2 regions of the Shewanella sp. GJ50-10 genome follow, and region 1 is predicted to be linked to the other one. Evidence: riboswitches for the same ligand, from Rfam matches in the RefSeq annotation. Region 1 holds a riboswitch; the other holds the start of a gene.
What was found. A riboswitch is a leader RNA that binds a small molecule or an ion and turns the genes downstream of it on or off. The one in region 1 is predicted to bind thiamine pyrophosphate.
Positions count from the first base shown of each region.

Region 1 (8,495 bases):
GCTCGTTCATGTATAAATCATCACAGTTAAAACAACAGCATAATGCATCATTGTGCTGATAGGAATGATTGCCGAGCAAAAGTGAGGTCAAAATTTTTAGACAGTGATTAAACTCCTAAATCACTGTTAAAAAGATACATAGAAAATGAGATAGTGCGCCAGCTAACACAAATAAATGCCAAATAGCATGGTTATAGGGTATACGTTTATTGACATAAAAGATGACCCCAATGCTATAGAAAGCGCCACCCGCTAGTAATAAATTAAATCCTAAATCGGACATGCCTTTAATAAGATCGCTCATCACAGTGACGCATAGCCAGCCCATGATCAAATAAAGTATGACACTGAAAGCTTTAAATCGGCCTATAAACAGGGTTTTAAATACAATACCGCCTAATGCGAGTAACCAAATGGCAGCGAGTACAATATTGGCTTGTTCGCCATCTAGGCTAATTAGCATTAATGGAGTGTAGGTACCAGCAATTAAGGTATAAATGGCACAATGATCGGCCATCTTGAAACGTTTACGCCATAAAGGCGTAGTGCTTGAGTGGTATAGGGTTGATGCGAGAAATAATAAAACAATGCTTAGACCATAAACCCCAATACCAAACATTTCAGTGGCATTTAAATGTGAAGCTCCTTTCACTAGCATTGCAACCATGGAGATAAGGCCTGCAATCACGCCAATACCATGAGTAACGCTATTTGCTAACTCTTCAGTTGCGCAATAATCTGATTGTTGGTGCTGGCTAGCTTCAATTTTTTGATCTGCATTTAACTCAAGGGACATCTTTGCATACAACCTAGTTAAGCAATGTAGAAATTAGAGTAACAGCTTAAATTCTAAAATACTAGAAATTAAGCGTACACGTGTAAGCTTAATTTTTTTTGCTAATAGATTCAGAATATTAGTCTTTAATTATTGTGGTTTAAGGTAAATTGCTGCTTAAGTGAACTATTTTTGTAATTACGAATCTGATGATATTCAAACAAAGATATTCAAAGCATGATGATTAAACTCTAAGTGATTAAACCCTATGTAGTTAAATCCAAGGTGGTTAAACCCTAGGTGGTTAAACCCTAGGTGGTTAAACCCTAGGTGGTTAAACGAACCAATCAATTACCGTTTAAATGAGATGAGTAAGTTTTTGAGCGATAGGATGCGCTAAATGGTCAATAAACATGAAGCAGATTTAAAAACAGCAAAAGATATTAAATTGTTGGAACAAGATCTGTCTATTGAGAATATTGAACTAGGCAATGTAACGCCATTTATTACTGCAGAAAGACAGACGCAAGTTAAAGATATCGACTTTGAACAATCAGGTTTGGCTTTTTCAGAATCCAATAGCGTAATTAATACAGACGTCTCCCTAGCCATTCCCAGTTTGTGTGCGGTGTCAAATGACTCTAGTAGGTCATCATCAGTACTTGTTGAAAATCATTCTTTTGCGTCAAGGTTAAAACAGACACTGTCCCTAAGTGTTTTATTAGTGACGATAGTTCATCTAGCTGGTTTCTTATTGCTATTGATACTGGCTGAGCAAACCGTAGATGTATTTGTCGAAATAGCTAAAGCTAAGCAACAAGAGCACATAGACAGTCCAATACAAGCACAATTAAAGAATAAAGAAATCAACGCTTACTTCATTACTGCTGAACAGTTAGCGGCAATGTCTCCAGCCACTCAACCTGAAAGCACCCCAGAGCAGACTTCAGCAAAGGCTATAGCAGAAACATCAGAACAGTCACCTGAAGTTAATTCCGAGTCTACCTCAGTAATTGCGCCAACAAAGCCACAAGAAAATATACCGCCAGATACTGAAGTGAAGCCGGTAACATTAGAACAAGTTATCGAGCAAACACCCCAATCTGCAGCTCTTATTGAAGAAGTTATAATCGAAAAAGTCACTGTAGACGAACCAATAAATGATGAGTCATTAAATGTCGACCCCATAATTGTCGACCCTATAAATGATAAAACGATAAATACTTCTTCCAGTAAACTAGATACTGAATTTAACTGGAGCAGCGTTGACAGTATGTATCTGCAGGAGCCGAAGGACGAGGCTATCCATTCGCACCTGTTCAATAAAAATGAATTAAGTGACTCACAATTTAATGTTTTGAATTCAGCGACAAGCAATGTGTTGAAAAACTTAAATCAACAAGCGTTGAAAACATTGGTTTCACAACAAGCGCATATAGCAACCTCTGGTGATGGTGCTAGTTTGAGTGAATTGACGCCTGAGATGTTTGATATTGAAATCATAGAAATAGAAGATAAGCGACAAGCCACAACCCTCGACCACCGTTTAGACCCAAATCGGATAATGAAACATGGTGATACTTGCTATCGAATTGTTCCGTTGCCAACTCAAATTAATCCACACGCAGAAGGTTTAGGATTTGCTGAACCCTGTGATAGTGCTCGAATGAAAAAGGCATTAAATAAAGCAATCCAGAATAGGTTATCGAAAGTACAATTGCCGTAATGTTTTGCGCAACACTTGTTAATGTTTTATCCGATGCGCATATTTTTATTATTTTTGCTTAGATAAAAATTCATCAGAATTTTATTAAACTGAGACGCACTATTATTTTAAATAATATTATCAGACTCTTAAGTTATGAATAAATATCAGGCTTGTGTTGTTAAAATTGAAATCAATTCACTTGTATTTTAACTAATATGCTGAGTATACTGCTCACATCTTGTCGGAGTGCCTTATGGCTGAGACCGTTTATTCGGGATCCGTTGAACCTGATCAGGTTAAAACCTGCGAAGGAAACAAGCAGTTAATTTGCTATTTCTTCTTTCTGTTTTCAGATTTATTGAAAGTTTAAAACTATTTGATGTGTTTTGACGACCATTAAAATTTTGCCGTCATCAACAGCAAGAGTTTTATATTGCGTAAAGTTATATAGGCTTCTAACAAGAGGTTTATTTAAAACTTTATCATCAAAGCAAATTACAGGGTTATTTATAACTCGCTCGTCATCAACAAACCTCTCCAGACAAGCAACTCTTTTTAATTATTTTTGAGGTTGCTAATGTCAAATCGTCGCCAAACCCGTGAACAAGCACAAGCTTTTATTGATACATTAAAGCCGCTACAACATCCTAATTCTGAGAAAATTTATCTTACTGGTTCCCGTAAAGATTTATTAGTGGGCATGCGCCAAATTCATCAGACAGACACTATTTTAGGTGGAACCGATGATGCTCCTGTCACCGAGAGTAATCCACCTATTAAGGTTTACGATTGCGCGGGGGCGTACTCTGATCCCGATGCTGAAATTAACGTACGTTTAGGTTTAAACAAATTTCGCGAAAGCTGGATTGATGAACGTGAAGATACCGAGCAGCTCGCTGGTGTGAGTTCAGACTTTACTCAGCAACGTTTAGCTGATGATGGTTTAGATCATTTACGTTTTGAAGCATTAGTGCCACCAAGACGTGCTAAAACAGGCAGATGTGTAACCCAAATGCACTATGCTCGTCAGGGTATCATCACGCCTGAAATGGAATATATTGCCATACGTGAAAATATGGCAAGAGAGCAAGTCACAGATGAAATATTAACTCAAAAAGCTGCTGGAGAAGCATTTGGCGCAGTGATCGGGCAACCAATTACCCCAGAGTTTGTCCGTGATGAAGTGGCTCGCGGCCGTGCGATAATTCCGCTTAACATCAACCATCCAGAAGCTGAACCTATGATTATTGGACGTAACTTTTTAGTTAAAGTGAATGCCAATATCGGTAACTCAGCCGTGACCTCATCGATTGAAGAAGAAGTTGAAAAACTTGTTTGGTCAACGCGGTGGGGCGCCGATACGGTTATGGATCTCTCTACAGGCCGTTATATTCATGAAACTCGCGAATGGATAATCAGGAATTCACCAGTACCAATTGGTACTGTGCCAATTTATCAAGCGTTAGAAAAAGTGAATGGTGTTGCTGAAGACCTTAACTGGGAAGTGTTTCGCGATACCTTGATTGAGCAGGCTGAACAAGGCGTTGATTATTTCACTATTCATGCTGGGGTGTTACTGCGTTATGTCCCAATGACGGCTAAACGCTTAACGGGCATTGTTTCTCGCGGTGGATCAATTATGGCCAAGTGGTGTTTGAGTCACCACAAAGAAAGTTTTTTGTATGAACACTTTAAAGAGATCTGTGAGATCTGTGCGGCTTATGACGTGTCTTTATCGCTGGGTGACGGAATGCGTCCAGGTAGCATTGCAGATGCCAATGATGAAGCGCAATTTGCAGAGCTTGAGACCTTAGGTGAGTTGGTCAAAGTGGCATGGGAATACGATGTGCAAACCATTATCGAAGGCCCTGGCCATGTGCCAATGCAACTCATTAAAGTGAATATGGAAAAACAACTAGCCCACTGTGATGAAGCGCCTTTTTATACTTTAGGCCCACAAACAACGGATATCGCACCGGGTTATGATCACTTTACTTCTGGCATCGGCGCAGCCCAAATGGCCTGGTATGGTGTTGCAATGCTGTGTTATGTCACCCCTAAAGAGCATCTTGGCTTACCAAACAAAGAAGATGTTAAACAGGGCTTAATTGCCTATAAAATTGCAGCCCACGCCGCAGATGTCGCAAAAGGGCATCCTGCTGCACAAATACGTGATAATGCATTGTCGAAAGCACGTTTTGAGTTTCGCTGGGAAGATCAATATAACCTTGGCTTAGACCCCGATACTGCCCGTGCATATCATGATGAATCATTGCCGCAAGAATCGGCCAAAGTAGCCCACTTTTGCTCAATGTGTGGCCCCAAATTCTGTTCAATGAAAATTACACAGGAAGTTCGAGAGTATGCTGCTAAACAAGAAAAGCAGGCATTATCGACAGGTGTTGAACAGACTATTTCAATTGTTGATGCAAATGAGTTCCAAGCAAAACAAGATAGCAGTATCGAACTAGATGTAAATGCGGCAATGGCACAAAAATCTGCCGAATTCAAAGCTACAGGCTCAGCTATTTATCATTCTGTTTCTGATAATCAAAACGCCACTAAAACTGCACCAGATGAAACTTCAGTAAACAAAACTCCTGAACTTGAAAACGTTGAGGGCTAAGTATGTCTCAACTAATGCAAGGTAATAACAAACCTATTGTCTGGACCATTGCCGGTTCAGACAGTGGTGGCGGGGCTGGTATTCAAACAGACTTGGCTACGATGAACGACTTAGGGTGTTTCGGTTGCAGTGTGATTACTACAGTCACTGCCCAAAGCTCTGTGGAAGTGAGCTTGGTTGAACCATTATCAGATGCAATGGTAATTGCTCAGTTAAATGCGCTTGAAGCTGATTTAATTCCTGCAGCAATAAAAATTGGGCTGATTGCCAATCAACAACAGCTAGATATTATCGCTAAGTGGCTTAAATCCTTTAGAAGCAAAGATATTGCCAACAAAACCGTGCCTGTGATTGTCGATCCTGTGATGGTGGCCAGTTGCGGTGATGGTTTAAACCAGCAAGCAGAGCTGGATTTTAGCGCTTTTAAAGGTTTAATCACTTTATTGACGCCCAATGCCCAAGAGTTGTTTAGGCTAGTAGCAAAATCAGCTGTAAAAACCGATTTAGGTAAAGCGAGTTTTTATGATGCTGCTTCGTTTTTAAATAAAGATTTAAAATGTAATCTTATTGCAAAAGGCGGTGATGCCGAGCAATGGCAAGGAGATACAGCCAGTGATTTATTCGTTTGCCAGCAGGTTTTAGGTGTCAGCGAATCACATCAATATCAAAGTTATTGGCTATCATCCAAACGTATTGAAACTAATAATAATCACGGTAGTGGCTGTACATTATCTTCAGCCATTGCTTGTTTTATGGCACATGAGTACGTTCTTCACGATGCAATTGTGATGGCGAAAGCGTACGTGTCAAAAGGCTTATTAGATAGTGTGCAATTTGGCAAAGGCGCTGGCCCTTTAGCTAAAACAGGTTGGCCAAATGATATTGGTCTATATCCTCATGTTAGTCATTATTACGCAAGTGATTCGGACAAAAATCTAACGAACTCTGCTGATCAAGTTATTGGTTCAAGTCATGGTTCAAATAAAGCTTTTGCGAAATTAGAGCAAGATATTGGGGTTTATCCCGTTGTTGACGATATTGCTTTGCTCGAAGCATTACTTAAAGCGAAATGCACAACCGTTCAGCTTAGAATAAAACAATCTGGCGATACATTAGATGAGCATATAGAAACTCAAATTCAACAAGCGATTACTTTAGGGCGTGATTATCGAGCTCAAGTGTTTATTAATGATCATTGGCAACTTGCTTTAAAACATGGCGCTTTTGGGATTCATTTAGGCCAAGAAGACGCAGAACTGGCGCCGCTAGATGTCATTAATGAAGCGGGGGTTGCGATTGGTTTATCGAGTCACAGCGTTTTTGAGATCTTACTTGCCCATCAATTAAAACCTTCCTATATCGCTCTTGGGCATATTTTCCCAACGACCACTAAGGTGATGCCATCAGCCCCTCAAGGTTTAACGAAGTTAGCCCGTTACGCAGCTCTGCTTAAATCAGTGTGTCCAACAGTGGCAATTGGTGGCATAGATGAGCAGGTGCTTGATCAGATAAAAGCCTGCAAAGTCGATAGTATTGCTGTGGTAAGAGCGGTAACTGAAGCAGCCTATCCAACATCAGCATACAAACGTTTATTAAGTCAGTGGCAAGGTGATGACTTATCTTTATCGCGCGAGTCAAGCCATGAATAAATTATCAGATATTCAATTTATGCGTTATTCAAGCCATGTGTTACTGCCAGATATGGGCGAAGATGGTCAGCTTAAATTAATGAATAGCGCTGTGGTCATTATTGGTATTGGCGGCTTAGGTCATGCTGTAGCGAATCAACTTGCAGCAGCTGGCGTCGGCCAGATTGCCTTGATGGATGATGATAGAGTCGAGCTATCAAACCTGCCAAGACAATTGCTGTTTCACAATGAAGATATTGGCCTTAATAAAGTTGATGTTGCCGCCAAAAAGCTCTCTCAAGCTTATGCTGATTGCGTTATAACACCACTATGTCAAAGGTTTACAGGTCAAGATGACACAATATTAAATGCTGCAGATTTGGTATTTGATTGCACTGATAATTTTACTTCTCGATTACTGATAAACCAATTTGCAGTCAGTTCTAAAAAAGCCCTGATAAGTGGCGCAGTAAGCGGTGCCAATGGGCAGCTATTCTGTCTCGATTTTACTCAGGCAATTTCTTTCGGTGACCATGTCGTCACTCATGATAAAAATAGCTCTGGATCTGACAGCTTATCGTTTAACAATACTGACAATGAAGCGGGCTGTTATCAATGTCTTTATCCAGAAGATTCAGCCGTAAATCAGTCATGCGCGCAAGCTGGAGTGCTTACTTCAGCATTATTGTCCGTTGCATCAATGCAAGCTTTACTCGGCTTAAATTGGTTAAAAAGCGATGAATTACAAAAGCGAGATTTACAAGGCCGACTGCATTTATTCAATGCTAATAGTCTGCAGTGGCGCAATGTAGGCATGTCACAAGATCCAAACTGTTGTATTTGCGCTTTAAATTAAGCAGTTTTCAGCCTTCTAAGTACGTTAGGAAAAATTATGATCACAATAGAATTTAATGGTTCAGCTGAAAAACTTCAAAGCAACGCAAGCTTGCTGCAGTTAGTTGAGTTAAAAGATTTAAACCCGAAATCATTGGCACTGGTTCTGAATGACCAAGTTGTCCCTCGTAGTCGTTGGGCGCAGATTGAATGCCAGCAAAGTGACAAAATTGACGTATTTTCAGCCGTAGCAGGGGGTAACATGCTATCAATTGCCAATCATGAATTCGAATCTCGTTTGTTTACTGGAACAGGGAAATTTACTGATTCTAAAACAATGTTAGCGGCGATAGCGGCATCTCAATCCCAATTAGTGACGCTAGCAATGAAGCGCATTGATCACAGTAAAGATTTTGATGACTTACTGACGCCATTGCAGCAAATGGGAGTTAAGTTATTACCCAATACTGCAGGAGCACGTAATGCCAAAGAAGCTATTTTTGCAGCCGAACTTGCCAGCGAAATGTTATCTACAAAGTTGATCAAGCTAGAAATACATCCAGACCCTAAATACTTAATGCCAGATGCTGTAGAAACGTTAAAAGCGGCAGAAATACTCTGTAGTAAAGGTTTTACGGTTTTACCTTATGTACATGCTGACCCGGTTTTATGTTATCGACTGGAAGAAGTAGGTTGCGCCGCGGTCATGCCATTAGGTAGTCCGATTGGTAGTAATCAAGGTTTAGCTACTGAGCCCTTTTTAGAAATCATTATTGAGCAAGCGAATATACCTGTTGTGGTTGATGCAGGTATCGGCTCACCGTCGCAAGCGTGTAGAGCGATGGAAATGGGAGCTGACGCGGTTTTAGTAAATACCGCTATTGCCAGTAGTGCAGATCCTATTTCTATGGCTGAGTGTTTTAA
Region 1 covers NZ_JBVVSS010000001.1:1,900,447-1,908,941, forward strand. The annotation lists gene AC0L4E_RS07875 (MGMT family protein) at 1-10, opposite strand, end outside; gene trhA (PAQR family membrane homeostasis protein TrhA) at 116-796, opposite strand; gene AC0L4E_RS07885 (hypothetical protein) at 1,176-2,501, shown strand; TPP riboswitch at 2,716-2,814, shown strand; gene thiC (phosphomethylpyrimidine synthase ThiC) at 3,061-5,109, shown strand; gene thiE (thiamine phosphate synthase) at 5,112-6,758, shown strand; gene AC0L4E_RS07900 (HesA/MoeB/ThiF family protein) at 6,751-7,593, shown strand; partial or broken gene thiS (sulfur carrier protein ThiS) at 7,630-7,818, shown strand; gene AC0L4E_RS07910 (thiazole synthase) at 7,834-8,495, shown strand, end outside.

Region 2 (8,495 bases), 190 kb from region 1:
CCAAATGCGATTTTATTACCAGATACATCACCGCCGCCTAAATCGGTATTCCCAGCGCTTGCTCTAAGGCGCATAGTAATCCCGACTTTATCAAGTAAAGCTTCTAGCGGGATATCTTGGGTATTTTCAAGATAAGCGAATAAGTCATCACAATTTCTATTTAACAGCTTCTCAATGATTTGCTTGTGAGTATCTATCTGAGTACCAATGTTTCTTGAACCATAATCTTGCCAAAGCGCGCGCATAACATCATCTAAGCTCTGTTTTCCATCAGTTTCTAATCGGATAGTTAAGTCCAAATAGAGTGCGAATAATGCTCCTTTGGTGTAGTAGCTCACAATGGCATTATTGGCATTTTCATCTTGCTTATAAAATTTAGTCCAAGCATTAAAGCTCGATGATTTTAAGGTTTGCTTGAAACGGCCTTGGGAACGATAAACTCGGGTCATGATTTCGCTAAGCATGGTTAAATATTGAGTTTGATCAACACAACCACTTCGATAGGTAAGAAAATCATCAAAATAAGAGGTAATACCTTCATAAGCCCAAAGCTGCTCTGTATAGGCTTCTTGAGATAAATCGAACGGGGTAAACTCGGCAGGTTTAATCCGTTTTACATTCCAGCTATGGAAATATTCATGACTACATAGGGATAGATAAACTCGATAATCTTTGTTTACCTCGTGCTCCATATCAGTGGGTAAGTCTTTTCGTGAACACATGAGTGCTGTACTGGCTCGATGCTCTAACCCTCCGAAACCATTACCTAAAACAGTCGTTAAAAAGACATACCGTTCAAATGGCGCATTACCACCGAAAAGGTTTATTTGATATTCACAAATGGCTTTTAAGTCTTTGCATAATCGCGGCATTGATGCGCGATGTTTGCCGCTGAGGACAATATCGTGCGGAACGCCGCAGGCTTCAAAGCTTTCAATCGTCAAATCGCCCATTTCGACAGGGTGATCGATGAATTCATCATAGCTATCGGCATAAAACTCACCAAAGCCAAATGGTTCACCAGCAGTTCTTTTCATGCTGGTGGCTAATTTCCATTGGCTAAGTTCATCCAACGCTGGTTTTTCAATGGTTAAGGTATGCTTGGTTTCTTCAAGTCCTTTAGCGCATAAGAAAACGCTACTGCCATTAAAAAATCCATGGGTAGTATCTAGGTGCGCTGAGCGCACAGATAAGTCCCAGGCGTAAACTTGATAACTAATTTTGATAAAACTGTCGCTGTTTTGGCATTGCCAAGTTTGCTTATCTAACTGCAATACTTCAACGGGTTGTTCATTGTTATCAACTGCTTTTATATCAATTAGATTTCTGGCGAAATCACGGATCATATAACTGCCCGGTAACCAAGAAGGCAATGACAAAATCTGATGAGGTTTTGCAGTGTTAATTGTTTGAGTGACTTCAAATAAATGCGCTTTAGGATCGATAGCAATGATGTGATAATGCATGAACAAATTCCAAGTAAGTTGGTGTTGCTAAAAAGAAATGCGAGCTAGAAGAGTGTTAATGCTGCCAAAATCACTAGCAATGTGCAAATGCAGATGTACATATCCACTAAATCTAAAATGAGTATTTACTGGAGTGACAAAGGCGGTAGTTGATACTATAAGATAACCTAGTTTGCGAATAACGTAACAGGCTTCACCCTACATATAACGATAAGGATGATTACCCATGGCCGAAGAAACCATTTTTAGTAAAATTATTCGCCGCGAAATTCCAGCGGATATTTTATTCCAAGACGAGCTAGTCACTGCGTTTCGTGATATTTCACCTCAAGCTCCGACCCATATATTGATTATCCCCAATCACCTTATTCCTACTGCTAACGATATTAAAGCTTCAGATGAACTTGCTTTAGGCCGCATGATGTCAGTTGCAGCTAAACTTGCTGATGAAGCTGGTATTGCTGAAGATGGCTACCGTTTAATTATGAATTGCAACAAACATGGTGGCCAAGAGGTTTATCATATTCACATGCACTTGGTAGGCGGTAAACCATTAGGTTCTATGCTTAATCACGCAGGATAAATTAAGCGAAATGAAAATAAACAGTGAATTTTTCCCGTTAACAGAAGTAGCGACCCGCTTTGTTAATCAATTAGCCCAATGCCGACGTTTGAATATCAGCGTACTTGAAGCCAGTGAACACCATGTATTACTAGAGCTACCATATAGCCAAGATATTATTGGTGACCCTGATACTGGTGTTATCCACGGCGGGGTAGTGACTACGTTAATCGACACGGCATCAGGTACGTCGGTTGTGAGTGCAATTTTAGCTAAGTACGAGTCTTTAGAGATATCACCAACACTGGATTTGCGTGTTGATTATATGAAGCCCGCGGAACCTGATAAGCCGCTATATGCCATTGCCGAATGTTATCGTTTATCTGCTAATGTCGCATTTACTCGAGCAATTGCATATCAAGACAGTGTTGATGACCCTATTGCTCACGCTGTAGGTTCATTTATGCGTATTAGCCCTGAAATGGTAGGTGAAGAATTTCGTCAAGCATTAATGGGCGAGTCGAAAAATACTGTAGAGCCAAGCAATAGCGATATCGGTACACGGGAATCAATTACGCCAATTGCAGATGCTTTTGCGGCAGATGACTTAAATGTTCATGATATTGTTAAACGTGCCATTGACTTGAACGACTATAGTTATTTATTAGCTAAAGTGCCGTACACACAGTTTATCGGCATGAGTGTTAACCGTTTCGGTGATGAAATGGTGTTTAAATTACCGCAAAAAGACGACAATATTGGCAACCCGATTTTACCCGCTATTCACGGAGGTGTGATTGCAGGCTTTATGGAAATGTCGGCAATTGTACAATTAATGGTGTTCATGCAAGCGAAGAAAGTGCCTAAAATTATTGATTTCTCAATCGATTATTTAAGGGCTGGTTTGCACCAAGATACCTTTGCAGAGTGTAAAATTACTCGCCAAGGCCGCAGAGTCGCGCACGTTACAATCAATTGCTGGCAAACGAATAGAAAGCAATTAATTGCCACCGCGAGAGCGCACTTTTTGTTAGACCAATAAGCTTTATATATTTTATAGAAGAGTCACTTACGAACCGTCAGTTTCAAGCCCATAGGGCTAAGTTATCAAGAGGATACATGATGAAGTTTTCAATAGTCGTTGTAACATTAGTATTAATGATGTCAGCTTGTGCTAATCACACCGCTGGAGTATCAGCAGGTTCCAATGGCGAAACTCGGGTTGATAATTACTCATTTGGTCAAGAGGTCGCTGTCGAGCAAGTTAACGTGCGTACACAAGGTGATTTATTACAAGGCTCGGCGTTAATATTAAGCAAGGTTAGCACCGACCTACGTCTACAATATAAATTTACTTGGTATGACGCTGGTGGATTTACTATTGAAGATGAAGCTACTAGCTGGAAATCATTAAAACTTCACGGTAAGCAACAAATGCAGGTAACCGCTGTAGCACCTAATACCACAGCCACACGCTTTGATGTTTATGTCCGCAAAGCCTTCTCAAATTAAGCGTTAATCAATTTTAGAAAACACCCATATTTGGGTGTTTTTTTATGCCTAAACGGTTCACTTCTTTAGGTGATACAAACTTGTACTTAAATAGTTAATGAAAAGTTCTCAGTAACAGTGTCGTACTTATTGCTAATCGTTTATAATCCGCCTCGCCAAGGGGTGTTAGCTCAAAAAAGAGCTAACTGAGATGTTTTTTGACGAACCCTTAGAACCTGATCCGGCTAATACCGGCGTAGGAATAGGCTGCATTTTTTAAGACATCATTTTTGAATTAACGCTAAAACAAGAAAGCGAACTCGACAATGTTGTCACAGATGCACATCACTCATTCACTATGCTTGCCGGATCTCAAAATTATTATTTGAGGTCCTATGTCTTTATTTAAACCTAAATCGCCTGTTGCGATTGCCATTCTCGCCGCTTTATCGACTTCTGCTGTTGCACAATCTGAAGATATTGAGCGCTCAGCGCCAAATGCAGAAAAGATGGAAGTCATTGTTGTTAATGCTGACTTCAGTAATATCGAGCTTGAAAAAGCGCCTTCTAGCGTGACGGTAATCGACAGTCAGCAATTACAAGACGAAGGGGCACAGCATTTTGAAGATGTATTGAACTCTATTGCCAACTTTAACTGGTCAGGCGGCAGTTCACGTCCTAAATACTTCCAAATTCGTGGTGTTGGTGAGCAAGAAGAATATCAAGGCGCACCTAACTCATCGGTTGGCTTTATCGTTGATGATATTGATTTATCAGGTATCGGCATGGTTTCAAGCATGTACGATATGCAACAAGTTGAAGTATTACGTGGACCTCAAGGCACCCAATATGGTGCTAATGCATTAGCCGGGTTAATTTATTTAAAAAGTAATGACCCAACGGATGTATTTGAACATGGCGCACAAGTGTCAATGGGTGATGATGATTTACAAACTTTCTCTGGTTTTAGCTCCGGTCCCTTATCTGATTCAGGTAAATTGTTGTATCGCGTATCGTTAGAACAGCATTCTCAAAATGGTTACCGTGATAATACCTATCTAGAGCGTGAAGATACGAACGCCCGTGACGAGTTTACCGCTAGAGCAAAACTGCGCTGGTATGCAACCGATGACGTGCAACTTGATTTAACCTTATTACATGCCAACTTTGACAATGGTTATGATGCTTGGACATTAGATAATAATGGTTTTGAAACCATTACTGATAAGCCTGGAGTTGATAGCCAAAAAACCACTGGCGTTGGCTTAAAAGCGATTTTTACTCAGTTTGAAAAATTTGAACTGACCTCGCTAACTTCATTTGCACAAACTGACCATCACCATAATTATGATGGCGATTGGGCTAACCCTGATTATTGGGCCTCAAAAGAATGTACTGCTTATGATGATAACTGGGTCGAGATTGGCACAGAGCCATGTGTTTACGATTACACATGGGATAAGCAAGGCGACCGCAAAACGATTTCACAAGAGTTCCGTATTAGCTCAAACGAAGCAGGACGAATTTTTAACGATTCGACTGACTGGTTAGTGGGTTTATACGGCATGAACCTGAAAGAAGATAACGATTTATACTCTGAATACAATGGCTGGCCTGATGAAGTATTACAGTCAGAATATGAAGCCACCAACTATGCCATTTTTGCCCAAACAGATACCCAGTTTGGTGATGGTTATGTATTTTCAGCAGGTGTGCGATTAGAACGCCGCGTAAGTGAGTATTCCGACAGTAATGGCGATGAATTCGATCCTACAGAAAATATGTGGGGCGGGCATTTAGCGATTTCTAAAAGCTTAAACCAAGATCATAACGCTTACTTTAGAATTGCTCGCGGTTACAAAGCGGGTGGCTTTAACATGACTTTACCACCTGAACTTGCTGATAAAAAAGAATTCGATACTGAAATTCTATACAACTATGAGTTAGGTCTTAAATCATCATGGTTAGATGGCGCGGTAGCGACCAATATGGCGCTGTTTTACATGGACCGTCAAAACCAACAAGTATCGGCGTCACAGCAAGATCCTGACGACCAACAGCGCTTCATTCTATACACTGATAATGCCGGTAGCGCTAAAAACTATGGCGCAGAAGCAGACTTTAAATACTATGCCACAGATAACATAGAGTTTTACGGCAGTGTAGGTTGGTTAGAAACTGAATACGGTGATTATCAATACAATGATGGTTCAGGTAACGTAATTGACTTAACAGGGCGCGACCAAGCGCATGCGCCTAACTTCACTTACAGCGCAGGTATGAGCTATGTCAGTGATTCAGGTTGGTTCACCAACTTAAATGCCAGTGGAAAAAGTGACTTTTACTACTCAGATAGCAATGAATCCAAATCAGATGCTTACACCATATTCAATGCACGCATTGGTTATGAGTCACAGATGTGGTCAGCTTACTTATGGGGCAGAAACTTATTTGATGAGCAATATGGCGTACGTGGTTTCTACTTTGGTAATGAGCCAGATTTAGATTGGGCTGATAAACAATATGTTCGTTATGGCGATCCTCGCCAGTTAGGCATTACACTTGATGTGAAGTTTATGTAGTGTTTACTGATTATTGATAAAGCTGAATTTCTTTAACAATAACAATAGTTTTAACATTGTTATTTAACAATGAAATACAGTGAAATACCGCCATGGTTTGCCATTTCTTTGCTAAACTATGGCGGTATTTTTACTTAAGTCGCCCCTAAGGAATTCCTGATGAAATTAACAGCTGAAATCAGTATGTATCCGTTTAACGAAAACTATTTGGATCCGATTAAATGGTTTATTGGCCGTGTTGATAGCTACTCAAATATCGAAAGAAAAACCAATGCCATGGCAACACAAGTTTGTGGTGAATATGCTGATGTGATGTCAATGCTTGCTGTGGAGATGGAAGCTGCTCACCAAAAGTGGGGCAAGGCTGTTTTTGTGTGTAAATTCATTGGTGGCGAGTTAGATTTAACTCACACTGAATAACTGTTCATAGCGAACTATTGCTACTCATTATAAGAAGTAATTTTTAAGAACTAATGTCCTTAAATACTTTAGTTAATTAATTTTTGAATAGAAAAAGAAATCATTAATATGCTTGCTGAGATTTTCCAATACTTTCAAACTGCCTTAACAGAAGCCTCCGCTATGACAGGGTGGGAAGCTATTGCTGTGGTACTTGCAATCGCCTATTTAGTTTTAGCCATGAGAACCAATATCTGGTGCTGGGCTGCAGCTTTTGTCAGTACCGCTATTTATACGGTGTTGTTTTGGAAAGTCTCACTATTAATGGAATCCCTACTTAACGTCTATTATATGGCGATGGCTGTGTATGGCTTTTGGTTATGGCGCTATGGCAGTAATAAAATTGAAGGCAGCTCTCAAGATACTGAGTTAGCTATTGTGAGTTGGTCATTGAATAAGCATCTGATTATTATTGCGGTAACGTCTGTAATATCGTTGATTGTAGGTTATTTGATGGCCACGAATACTTCGGCATCTTTTCCATACCTTGATGCATTAACGACGTGTTTTGCTGTAATGACTACCTACTTAGTTGCTAAAAAAGTGATAGAAAACTGGTATTACTGGATGGTAATAAATTCGTTGTCTATATATTTGTATCTTCAAAAAGGCTTAATGCTCACTTCTGGTTTACTGGTTTTATACTTATTTATGGCGGTGAGTGGTTATTTTATGTGGCGTAAAAAAATGCAGCAAGATACGCTTGAAACACAGTTTAATCTCGCTAAATAACTCTTGTTGATAAGCTCTCTGCTAATTTTAAAACCCACAAACCGAGCGAGAATAAAGACTAATAACCGATGACAGTATTTAACCCTTGGGCATTATTGCCTGCTGATCTTAAACATCAATTGCCTTCATCGTTAGTGGTGGATATTAGCGACAATTGTACTGGTGTCGATAGGTTGTCCGCAGGCTTAAGTAACAGTAATTACCACCTTAAAATGCCATCTAAAGACTGGGTGTTACGGGATAATAAAGATATTCAGCAGTGGTGTGATAGAGATAATGAAGTCGCTTGCTGGCAAATGGCGCAAGCTATCCAATTAGCGCCTAAACTTATATGGCAAAGCGGGACTAAGCAGTTTTATTTAAGTGAGTTTATCAAGCAAGCAAGCTTTGATTGGTCATCTACATTCTCTGAATATGGCTTTAGCTCATCTAATAGACCCAAAAACAATGTCTTTCAATGTGGTGATGGTCTAGCTGAGCAGTACGAACCCGTTAGTCAATTACTGAACTTACTGAATCAACTCACTACATTAGCTTTACCCCCTAAAGCCATTAGCATTACTGAGCAGTGGCACGTCTATCTTGAGTCATTAGCTGAACTGTCAAATCACCAATTAGATAAACAATGGTGTGATGCATTTGCACAATTATTAGATTTAAAACCTGCAATGACTTCTTGGCTGGCTGATGTAGAGTCTTGTTTGATTAGGCCACAATTTTGTCATCGCGATTTATCACCGTTTAATCTATTGCTACAACAAGATAAATTGCTGTGTATCGATTTTGAATATTGCGCAGCAAGCCATCCGATGTTTGATTTAGCCTCGATTTTGGCAACTCATCAGTTAACTGATCAACAAGCTAAAGATCTTTCTGAGCAATATCTATTTCAACATCCAAACCTTCAAACCAATGCTATTCAGTATTTAGATCAAATCTATAACTGCTTTTGGGCATTTAGCGCGGCTTGGGCATTGATGATGGCAGCTAAAGGCCCAGATTCAGAAGATGATCAACTCGTTGATGCTTTAGTTAATCAAACGTCAACTGACTCAAAAACTTCATATTTTATGTTATTCAACAAATACCTATCTTTAATATCATAAGGCTATTATTCTTAATCAATAGCCAAGATTAAGGAGAACGTCCGTTGAAGAAGTCATTCGTTCCATTATTGCTGGTGGTGTTTTTGGTGGGGTGTTC
Region 2 covers NZ_JBVVSS010000001.1:1,706,754-1,715,248, forward strand. The annotation lists gene AC0L4E_RS07080 (M61 family metallopeptidase) at 1-1,466, opposite strand, end outside; gene hinT (purine nucleoside phosphoramidase) at 1,693-2,049, shown strand; gene AC0L4E_RS07090 (PaaI family thioesterase) at 2,060-3,070, shown strand; gene AC0L4E_RS07095 (YcfL family putative periplasmic lipoprotein) at 3,151-3,540, shown strand; TPP riboswitch at 3,689-3,800, shown strand; gene AC0L4E_RS07100 (TonB-dependent receptor) at 3,915-6,101, shown strand; gene AC0L4E_RS07105 (YkoF family thiamine/hydroxymethylpyrimidine-binding protein) at 6,261-6,521, shown strand; gene pnuC (nicotinamide riboside transporter PnuC) at 6,630-7,292, shown strand; gene AC0L4E_RS07115 (phosphotransferase) at 7,361-8,398, shown strand; gene AC0L4E_RS07120 (DUF6279 family lipoprotein) at 8,443-8,495, shown strand, end outside.
Region 2: another riboswitch for thiamine pyrophosphate. It lies ahead of AC0L4E_RS07100 (TonB-dependent receptor); the one in region 1 lies ahead of thiC (phosphomethylpyrimidine synthase ThiC).